Regions from separate parts of the Cupriavidus sp. YAF13 genome, predicted to be linked through region 3. Evidence: predicted binding sites of a transcription regulator. Region 3 holds the regulator's gene; each other region holds the start of a gene.
The links. The regulator LexA, encoded in region 3, represses DNA repair genes until DNA is damaged. The targets are predictions, from matches to a motif close to ACTGTATNNNNATACAGT.
Positions count from the first base shown of each region.

Region 1 (3,236 bases), on a different contig from region 3:
CTACGTATAGCAGCCGGCGCTCTTCCTCGATTTCCTCGGTGGTGCCGGTGGCCAGGTCCGACGGCATGCAGCCGTCGACGGCATTGAGCACATAGACGGCCTTCCATTCCTGGCCCTTGGCCGAGTGGATGGTGGACAGGATCAGGTAATCCTCGTCGCGCAGCGGCACGCCGGATTCGTCGCTCGATGCGTCCGGCGGGTCGAGCGTGAGTTCCGTCAGGAAGCGCTCGCGCGACGCGTAGGTGGCGGCGATGCGCTCCAGTTGCTGCAGGTCAGCCGCGCGTGCGGGAGCGTCGTCGTGCAGGCGCTCAAGGTGCGGCTGGTACCACGCCACCACCTGCTCGAAGGCGGAGGGCCACGGCGCGGCCGGGGCCATCAGGCTGCGCGCCAGCGCCAGCAGGTCGGGCCAGGCCTCGGCGGCGGCTGGCGGCGCCTCAAAGGACTCCAGGGCAAATAGCGGCTCGGTGGCGATTTCCACGGCATCGAGCACACGAGCAGCAGTCTTGGGCCCCACGCCAGGCAGCAGCTGCAGGCTGCGGAAGCCCGCCATGCGGTCGCGCGGATTTTCCAGCCAGCGCACCACCGCCAGCACATCCTTCACGTGCGTGGATTCCAGGAACTTCAAGCCGCCGAACTTCACGAACGGGATGTTGCGCCGGACCAGCTCGATCTCCAGCTGCGCGCTGTGGTCGGCGGCGCGGAACAGCACCGCCTGCGACAGCAGCGCCAGCCCGGCCTCGCGCCGCGCCAGGATCTGCTCGACCACATAGCGGGCCTGGTCCGCCTCGTCGTTGACCACCACGATCTCCGGCTTCTCGGCCGAGCCGCGCTCCGACCACAGGTCCTTGGTATAGCGCTCGGCCGCCAGCCCGATCACCGCGTTGGCGGCAGCCAGGATGGGCTGGGTGGAGCGGTAGTTCTGCGACAGCGTGACCATGTCCGCGGCCGGCGTGAACTGCGCGGGGAAATCGAGGATGTTGCGCACCGTGGCGCCACGGAAGGCGTAGATCGACTGTGCATCGTCGCCCACCACCGTCAGGCCGCGCCCGTCGGGCTTGAGCGCGAGCAGGATGGCAGCCTGCAGCGCATTGGTGTCCTGGTATTCGTCCACCAGCACGTGGTCGAAGCGCGCGCCCATGTCCTGCGCCAGCGCGGGCTCGGCCAGTGCCTGCGCCCAGTAGAGCAGCAGGTCGTCGTAGTCGAGCACCTGCTGCTTCTGCTTGGCTTGCACATAGCCGGCAAATAGTCCGCGCAGCGCATCCGTCCACATGGCATAGCGCGGGAACCATTGCTTGAGCACGTCTTCGAGCGGCGCCTGGGTGTTGACCACGCGCGAGTAGATCGACAGGCAGGTTTCCTTGCGGGGGAACCGCGAAGCCTGGGCCGACAGGCCCAGGTCGTGCCGCACCACGTTCATCAGGTCGGCGGCGTCGCCGCGATCGCAGATGGTGAAGCTGGGCGACAGGCCAAGCGTTTCCGCGTACTCGCGCAGCAGGCGTGCGCCGATGGCGTGGAAGGTGCCTGACCATGTGAGTGCCGCGCGCCCCGCCCCGGAGGCTTGCATGCCCAGCGCCTGGTCGACGATGCGCTCGACCCGCCGCCCCATCTCCGACGCCGCGCGGCGCGAGAAAGTCAGCAGCAGGATGCGGCGCGGGTCTGCGCCGCCCAGCACCAGATGGGCGACGCGGTGGGCCAGCGTGTTGGTCTTGCCCGAGCCGGCACCGGCGATGATCAGCAGCGGCGCGGCTGACTCATGCATCACGGCCGCGCGCTGTTCCGGGTTCAGGGTGGACAGGTAGGCCGGCGTGTCGGGGGCGCAGGCATCCACGGTATCGGGCTGCTTGACGGCGGGTGCGTCGCAAAGCACGGCGCTGGGATCGGGATCGAGTAACACGGAGCGGGGGCCTTAGGGGATGCCGGGCGCAAGTGCGCTCGCCAGCATGGGCGGGGAAAGCTGCTGGCAACTGTATATCCATACAGCCGGGCTGCGCAAGCCGGGCATTGCCCGACCGCGCCCTGGCAATAAAAAAGGTGCCATGGAAGGCACCTTTCTGGGCGGAGGCGGTGAGCCAGGCGGTGGCTCAGGCTGCCTTGGCGAGCGCGCCGTCGAGCAGCTTGTGCAGCGCGTCCCACTCGGGCTCGCCCACATAGCGCTTGAGGATGCGGCCGTCCTTGTCGATCACGAAGGTGGTCGGGGTCAGCTGCACTTCGCCGAATGCCTTGGCGGCCGCGCCGTCGGAATCCATCGCCACCTTGAACGGCAGCTTGCGCGTTTGCGCATAGTTCATCACGTACATGGGCGGGTCATAGCTCATTGCCACGGCGACGAACTCCAGGCCCTTGCCCTTGAACTTGTCATAGGTGCGGACCATGTCCGGCATTTCCTTGACGCAGGTGACGCAGCTGGTGGCCCAGAAGTTGACCAGGTAGACCTTGCCCTTGAGATCGGCGGTGCTGATCTTCTCGCCCGACAGCAGCGTGAACGTGGCGGGCGGCGCCGCATTGGCGGGGGCGACGGCGCGATAGCCGAACCAGCCCAGCACGGCAACCAGCAGCACGGCGGCGATCACAGGCCACCGCTTGCGCGAGGCGGTGCTTGCCGGGGTGGGTGCGGTGGGGGAAGCGGAGGTCGTCATGATGCTCGCCGACAGGTCAGACAAGCCACTATTCTACTGCCGCTGCCGAGGCGCTGCCGGCTGCATTCACCGAGCCGCCGCGGATGCGACGATTGGCCGCAGCCGGGTGCGCCATCGTGCGCCTCAATGCGCCTTGCTTGCCAAGGCCGAGCGGGCCTGGTCCAGCGCCTGCTCAAGGTAGGCGCCATAGAAATCGGGCTGCATGCCACGCAGCGGCGTGGCCAGCGAGCGGCCGCGCGCGTCGAGGAAGAGCACCGTGGGCGCTACCGCCACATTGCGGCTGCGCGCCCATTCGCGTGCGGTGGTCATGCTGCCATCGGCGTTGCGCAGGGGCGTGTCGGCGGTCATGTCGAGCTCGCGCGCCTCGATTTCGCCCGCCGCGGCTTGCGGGCCGAGATAGTTGCGGCGCACCGTTTCGCAGTACACGCAGCCGGGCAGTGTTACCAGCACCACCAGGGGCTCGCCCCGGCTGGCCGCAGCGGCGGCCTGGGTGGCGAGATCGTTGGCGGGGGGCAGGTGGGCCGTGGCGGCCAGGGCGCTCGTGCCTGCCGCGACCAGCATGGCGCCGAGCATCGCCATGCCAGCACGGCGCGCGGTGCC
Region 1 covers NZ_JBFRDD010000006.1:71,487-74,722, forward strand. The annotation lists gene AB4061_RS07090 (ATP-dependent helicase) at 1-1,759, opposite strand, end outside; gene AB4061_RS07095 (TlpA disulfide reductase family protein) at 2,082-2,636, opposite strand; gene AB4061_RS07100 (thioredoxin) at 2,760-3,215, opposite strand.
Region 1: the regulator LexA is predicted to act here: its motif matches at 1,964-1,981, upstream of AB4061_RS07090 (ATP-dependent helicase).

Region 2 (3,236 bases), on a different contig from region 3:
GCTGCCCATTGCGCCGCGCACCGAGGACGATATCGCCCGGCTGGTGCGCGCGCTGGATATCCCGGTGACGCTGAGCGCCGGGACCGGGCTGGCGCCAAGCCCGTCGGCCGCGAATGTGCCGCTGGAGCGGCTGCGCGAACTGGGGGTTCGCCGGGTTAGCCTGACCACGTTGTTGCCGGGCGCGGCGGTAGCCGGGATGCGGCGCAGCCTGGATGCCGTGCGCGGGGCGGGCAGCGATGACGGGACGGCGGCAGCGGGGGCGGCGAGCCTGAGGGCGCTGTTTGATGTGGCGGAGCAGATGGCTTTCGAGGATGCCCTGCTGCATTGACTGGAGACTGGCAATAGCGGGTTGACTGGGTTGGTTGGGTTGATATGCCCGCCAGGCCGTCTGCCTCCTGAGGCCGGCCTCGCCAACGATCCGGGGCGCCCTCCGAATCGACCGGGTCCGCGACGACGGTCGACCCAAGGCGCACACCCGGGGCAATCCACGTTTCTACCAGTCTCCATAGGCCGATACGATGCCACGCAGCAGCGCGTCGCGTTCTGCGCCAAGGTGGGCGCCGCTCGCGTCGCCCGCGGCATCCTTGCCGACAGCGGTATGCACCACCACCAGGTTCAATGCGGGATCTACGAAGATGGCCTGCCCGTAGACGCCCAGAAGGGCAAAGCGGCGGTGGCTGCCGGGCAGGATCCAGGTCTGCAGGCCATAACCGTAGTAGGTGCTGCCGTGGTACTGCATGTGGCCCGGCCGAAATGCTTCGGGTTGCCGTGTTGCATCCGTCATCGCGAGCAGGTGGTCGCGTGATACCACGGCGGTGCCCCTCACCAGTCCGTCGGCTGCCATCATCAGGCCCAGGCGGGCGTAGTCGTGCAGCGTGGCATTGAAGGCACCTTGCGCGAACACGTCCTGGTCGGCCGGATTCACCAGCCAGGTCGCCTGCGCTTGGGCGCCGATCGGCTTCCACAGCTTCTCATCGACGTAATCACAGAGCGTGCGGCGCGTGGCGCCGCGCAACACCAGCCCCAGGATTTGAGTCTGGGCCCCGGCATAGTTGAAGCGCTGTCCTTCGGGATCGCTGCGCGCCGTGATCAGCCGGGCGGCCTGGGCAACGCCAGCCCGGCGCACGGCATTGTTGAACCTGGCCCGGTCGTCGTGCTCCGAGTAGTCCTCGACAAACCGGGCGCCCGAGGACATGCGCATCAGATTCACGATTCGGGTCTGTCCGTACAGCGTGTCCTTGAGTTGGGGCGCGTAGGTCTCGGCGGTGTCATCGAGCGAGCGGATAAAGCCCTCTTCCTGCGCCTTGACGATCGCCAGCGCGGTAATCGTCTTGGCCATCGAGTTGGAGAGCATCCGCATGTCGGCGCTGCGCATGTAGTTGTAGCGTTCCGCGACAATCTCGCCGTCCTTCACAACCAGAAGTCCGGTCGCGCGCTGTCGCTGCATGTAGTCGTCCAGTGTCAGCTCGCGGCCATGAAAGCGGTAATGAAACGGTGTCTCGATGGCGGCCTTCTTCAGCGCAAGCGGATCGTTTGCCGGAGCGAGCGCACAGGACGGATTGAAGCTGTCCATTGCGCTGAACGAACCGACGAGATAGGGCTCCGTGTAGGCTTGCTTCAGGCTGCGAGCCGGTGGATAGCCCTCGGCCTTGCCCAGGGATGCTTCGTCGGGGGCGGTAGCGTTTGCGTTGACGGCGAGCAATGCAATCAGAGGGAAGCAGAGAAAGAAGGGCAGGCGAGCGATCGTCATCATGGCAGGAAGTCATTGCGATGGCAGCATATTCTCATGCCACCGATGCAGCACGGCGCCGCTAACTCTTGTCAGGTTCCATAGCTCGGCGTCCCCACCGCTTCACCCTTGCGCGCATCCGTGGTACTGTATAAACATACAGTATCAGGAAATTTCGTGTCAGTCCCCCCGGCTGAGCCGCACGCATCACATGACCGCCGAACTCTTCCCCATATCGCCCGATACGTCGGGCGATTCGCCTTTGGCGCAGCCGCCCGTGGCCGACCGGCAGGGGGCGCTGGACGCGCTGGAGCAACGCTATCCCGGCCTGTGGCGGGCGGGGCAGCTTGGCCATCTGGGCCGGGCGGGCAGCGTGCCGGCCTTGCCGACCGGCCATGACGCGCTCTCGGCCGAGTTGCCGGGCGGTGGCTGGCCGGTGGGCGCGCTCACAGAGCTGCTGGCCGACCCCGGCGCGGGCGAGTTGCGGCTGCTGCGCCCGGCGTTGCTGGCGCTGGCCGCGGCGCAGCGCCGGGTGGCGCTGATCGGGCCGCCGCACCTGCCCAATGCAACGTGCCTGGCCGAATGGGGTTTGCCGGCGCGCCAGTTGTACTGGGTGCGCCCGCCCGCTGGCGCGAGCCGGGCCGCGGCGCAGGCGGATGTGCTGTGGGCGGCGGAGCAGGTGCTGCGCAGCCAGGCCTTTGGCGGGGTGATGGTGTGGCTGCCCACGGCGCGTCCCGAGGCGCTGCGGCGCTTGCAGGTGCTGGCGCAGGCGGGAGACGCCGTGGTGTGGGCGTGCCGGCCGGCCAGCGTGCTGCGCGAGTCGTCGCCGGCGGTGCTGCGGCTGCTGTTGTCGCCGGCGCCGGGCAATGCCGTGTCGGTCACGTTCCACAAGCGGCGCGGCCCGGTGCGCGATACACCGCTGGTGCTGTCGCTGGGCGAGATGATGGCGGTCCCCGCCATGGCCACGCCGCCTGCGGCGCTGCAGGCCCCGTCGATGCCGGTCCCCCTGAATGCCCCGGTTTTCCAAGCCGTTGCGGGAGAGCAAGCCCATGTCGTACTGGATCGCGGTGCATCTGCCGCGCCTGTCGCTGGACGCGCTGCAGCCGAACTGGCCTGAGCCCGCCGCGCTCCACGCCTGCGCCGGACTGCTGCACCACAGCGTGCCGGTGGCCGTGATGGAGCGCGAGCGGGTGGTGCTGGCCAACGGCCCGGCGGTGGCGCTGGGCGTGCAGGCGGGGATGCGGCGGGGCGGCGTGCAGGCGTTGTCGGCGCAGGTGGTGCAACTGCAGCGCGAGCCGGCGGCCGAGGCGCAGGTGATGACGGCGCTGGCGCTGGCGCTGCTGCATTTCACGCCGCATGTCACGGTGCATCCCGATGCCGGGGTGGCTACCGTGATGATCGATGCAGGGGCCAGCCTGCGGTTGTTTGGCGGCCATCTAGCGTTGTGCCGGGCGGTGTATGCGCGGGTGCGGCGGCTGGGGGTGTTCCTGCAGCTGGGCTGCGGGCC
Region 2 covers NZ_JBFRDD010000050.1:23,780-27,015, reverse strand. The annotation lists gene AB4061_RS31190 (isocitrate lyase/PEP mutase family protein) at 1-328, shown strand, start outside; gene AB4061_RS31185 (serine hydrolase domain-containing protein) at 494-1,753, opposite strand; gene imuA (translesion DNA synthesis-associated protein ImuA) at 1,941-2,846, shown strand; gene AB4061_RS31175 (Y-family DNA polymerase) at 2,779-3,236, shown strand, end outside.
Region 2: the regulator LexA is predicted to act here: its motif matches at 1,876-1,893, upstream of imuA (translesion DNA synthesis-associated protein ImuA).

Region 3 (3,236 bases):
TGTCTGACCTCATTGGAGGGCATTAGCTGAAAGTTGCTGACGGTCAGCTTTGGGCCCTTTGTAGTCGCACTGTGCTCCTGGCCATTCCTCAAATTGACCAGCCTTGAAACGCCTGGGCGATGCTGAGAAAGGCAGTTCAGAAGCTGACTCTCTGGGCTCAGTGCATTGATGAGTTCCTTGTCAAGCAGGTGATCGAGTGACGAATGCTGCCGGCCGAGCTTAAAAAAAATGCCCAGGTATCTGACAGATTTCTGTGACGGCGCGGCGTGCAGCAATAAGAAAGGCTGTGACCAAGCCGTCCAAATTATGGATGACGGGAAAATACGCGTGTGCCTGCGCCTGCGTCCCCTGAGGCAATCGCTTTGCCTGGAACTTTAACAACTCAGTCTGCTGCGCATCCTTGGCGTGGGCGCACTGCAGTAACGTTTCTTTGATTGCATACATCAGGGAAAGCACGTCGTCTCGAGCGCTTTTGTCCAACTGACCCGCCCGAGGAAGCATTTCGAAGGCCGTAATGAAAGTGCTTGCGACGATGGGTGACGCAGACCCGACATCGTGTGTCTTTGCGTTCACCCACATCGCATTCGGATTTGTGCGGTCTGGGTCAATCCCATCCGGGGTCTGCATGAGAAACGTTTCGTGCGGCGTGTATATCTCGAGATGGCGGCTAGGAACTTCGCAAATTAGCTTGATCGCGCCTTCCTTCGTGGAGGGAACCTGAAAGCTGCCAGCGTTGTCGCGGGGGAACATTGATTTGGTCGTCACACTTCGTCTCTCGCAAATGAACTGCGCTGTACCGCTTCTCGCCGGCCTGAGGGAGGGCGCGCGGAAGTGTTGTATTCAGAATGCAAAAAAGCCCACCGCGATGGGTGGGCTTCAATTCAAGTTCCAAATTTTGGAAGTTCTTATTCCAAAATTCTGATTAAGTTAGCAACTGCAAACCTCGCTAACCTTATAAATTCTGGGGTGGCTGATGGGACTCGAACCCACGACGACAGGAATCACAATCCTGGACTCTACCAACTGAGCTACAGCCACCGTCGATGTCGTTCTGCTTGGTGCCGAACGACGAAGAACAAGATCATACAATGCCAAGAGCCGGATGGCTAGTACTCTGCACAAATTTTTTTCAGTGCCGCCTGCTTAACCAGCCAGCTTGGAGGATTCCTCCAACTCGAGCATTCGGCAGATGGCGGCCATGCTGCCAACCATGGTGCGTCGTTGTGCGCCCTGGTAGATGCGTACGCCTTTGGACTGGCGGAAGGGCACGGGCTTGACGGGGCGGCGGGCGGAGAGGCGGTTGGCTGGCAGCATGGCTACACCTGGTGACTTGCAACAACAGTTAGCGGTACCCGCTACGCGGGTGCGTTGGCACAATCGGGTGTCGGCTTGTACGGGGTTCGCCCGTCTCAGCCGCACTCGTCAGAAGGCGCCGGGGCGGATGAGACCGACAGCGATGCCTTCTAGTGAGAACTCTTCACGGCCGGCTTGCACGATGATGCTGGGGAAGTCGGGGTTCTCGGCGATCAGCTCGATGATGTCGCCGCGGCGGTTGAGGCGTTTGACGGTGACGTCGTCGCCTAGGCGCGCTACAACGATCTTGCCGTTGGCGGCTTCGCTGGCGCGCTTGACGGCGAGCAGGTCGCCATCGAGGATGCCGGCGTCGCGCATGCTGAGACCACGCACCCGCAGGAGGTAATCGGGCTGCACGTCGAACACCGAGGCGTCGACCTGGTATTGGCGGTCGATGTGTTCGGCGGCGAGGATCGGGCTGCCGGCTGCGACGCGCCCGACCAATGGCAGGGTTAGCTGCATGACGCCGGCCATGGGCAGCGAGAACTGGTCGGGTAGCTCGGAGTCGCTGCGGGAGACCTTGAGGCGAATGCCGCGTGAGGCGCCGGGGGTGAGCTCGATCACGCCTTTGCGGGCCAGGGCACGTAAATGTTCCTCGGCTGCATTGGGTGAGGAGAAGCCGAACTTGGCGGCGATCTCTGCGCGCGTGGGCGGGAAGCCCGTGTGCTGGAGGCTGCTGCGGATCAAGTCGAAAATCTGCTGCTGTCGCGGTGTCAGGGTCGCCATGGTCGCCGGTGTTTGAAAGCACTGTATGTTTAAACAGTATGCTGTGATTTTATACAGTATCGAGTGAAGTGCAAGCGGAATTTTTGGGAGTTTGCGCATTGACAGGTGCGTCCCACGGGTCTTGGCGCGTGCCGTGGCGGGTGGGCGGAGGGTTACAATCCGCGGCACTGAAGCGTCTTGCGTTGCGTACTGTTCAACTTTTCTGGCTGCCGGCCACTTTCCCACTTTCCCGCCATGTCTCTCCTGCCTCGTGTCGTCGTGCTCGCTACCGGCGGCACCATTGCCGGTTCTTCTTCCAACCCAGCCAGCAGCGCGAAGTACCAGGCGGCGACGGTGCCGGTGACGGCGCTGCTCGACGCGGTGCCGGCGCTGGGCGCGGTGGCGCGGATCGAGGCCGAGCAGGTTGCGCAGGTGGATAGCAAGGACATGTCGTTCGCGCTCTGGTCCAGGTTGGTGGGGCGCGTGGCGTACTGGTCCGCGCAGCCCGATGTGTCGGGCATTGTCATTACGCACGGCACCGATACCCTGGAAGAGACGGCCATGCTGCTGCACCTGGCTTGCGTGGGTACGGTGCCGGTTGTGCTGACGGCTGCAATGCGGCCGTCGACCTCGTTGTCGGCGGATGGCCCGTTGAACCTGCTGGATGCGGTGCGCGTAGCGGCGGATGCCGGCGCGACGGCGAAGGGCGTGCTGCTGGTGATCAATCAGGAGATTCATGCAGGGCGCGATGTGATGAAGGCGCACACATCGGCGGTGAATGCGTTTGTGTCGCCGGTATCCGGGCCGATTGGTTTTGTTCAGGACAACCTCGTGCGCTTTGTGCGCACCCCCGGCCGCTTGCCGGCCAAGGCCTGGCCGGTTCCAGGTGCATGGCCGCAGGTCGAGATCGTGGCTAGCTATGCGGAACCGGGCCGGATCGTGGTGGATGCCTTGGCGCAGGCGGGCGTGTCAGGCCTGGTCGTGGCGGCCGCTGGCAACGGGTCGGTCCACCAGTCGCTGGCGGAGGCGCTAACTGATGCTGCCAGCGCCGGCGTGGCAGTGGTGCGCAGTTCGCGCACCGGGGCGGGGCATGTGGCGATTCCAGCACCTCCCAAGCCGGCCGCGGGCGTTTTTGTTTCGGCCGGCGACCTCAATCCTTATAAAGCGCGCGTGCTCCT
Region 3 covers NZ_JBFRDD010000001.1:123,382-126,617, forward strand. The annotation lists gene AB4061_RS00870 (hypothetical protein) at 220-750, opposite strand; tRNA gene AB4061_RS00875 (tRNA-His) at 963-1,038, opposite strand; gene AB4061_RS00880 (hypothetical protein) at 1,144-1,314, opposite strand; gene lexA (transcriptional repressor LexA) at 1,423-2,079, opposite strand; gene AB4061_RS00890 (asparaginase) at 2,314-3,236, shown strand, end outside.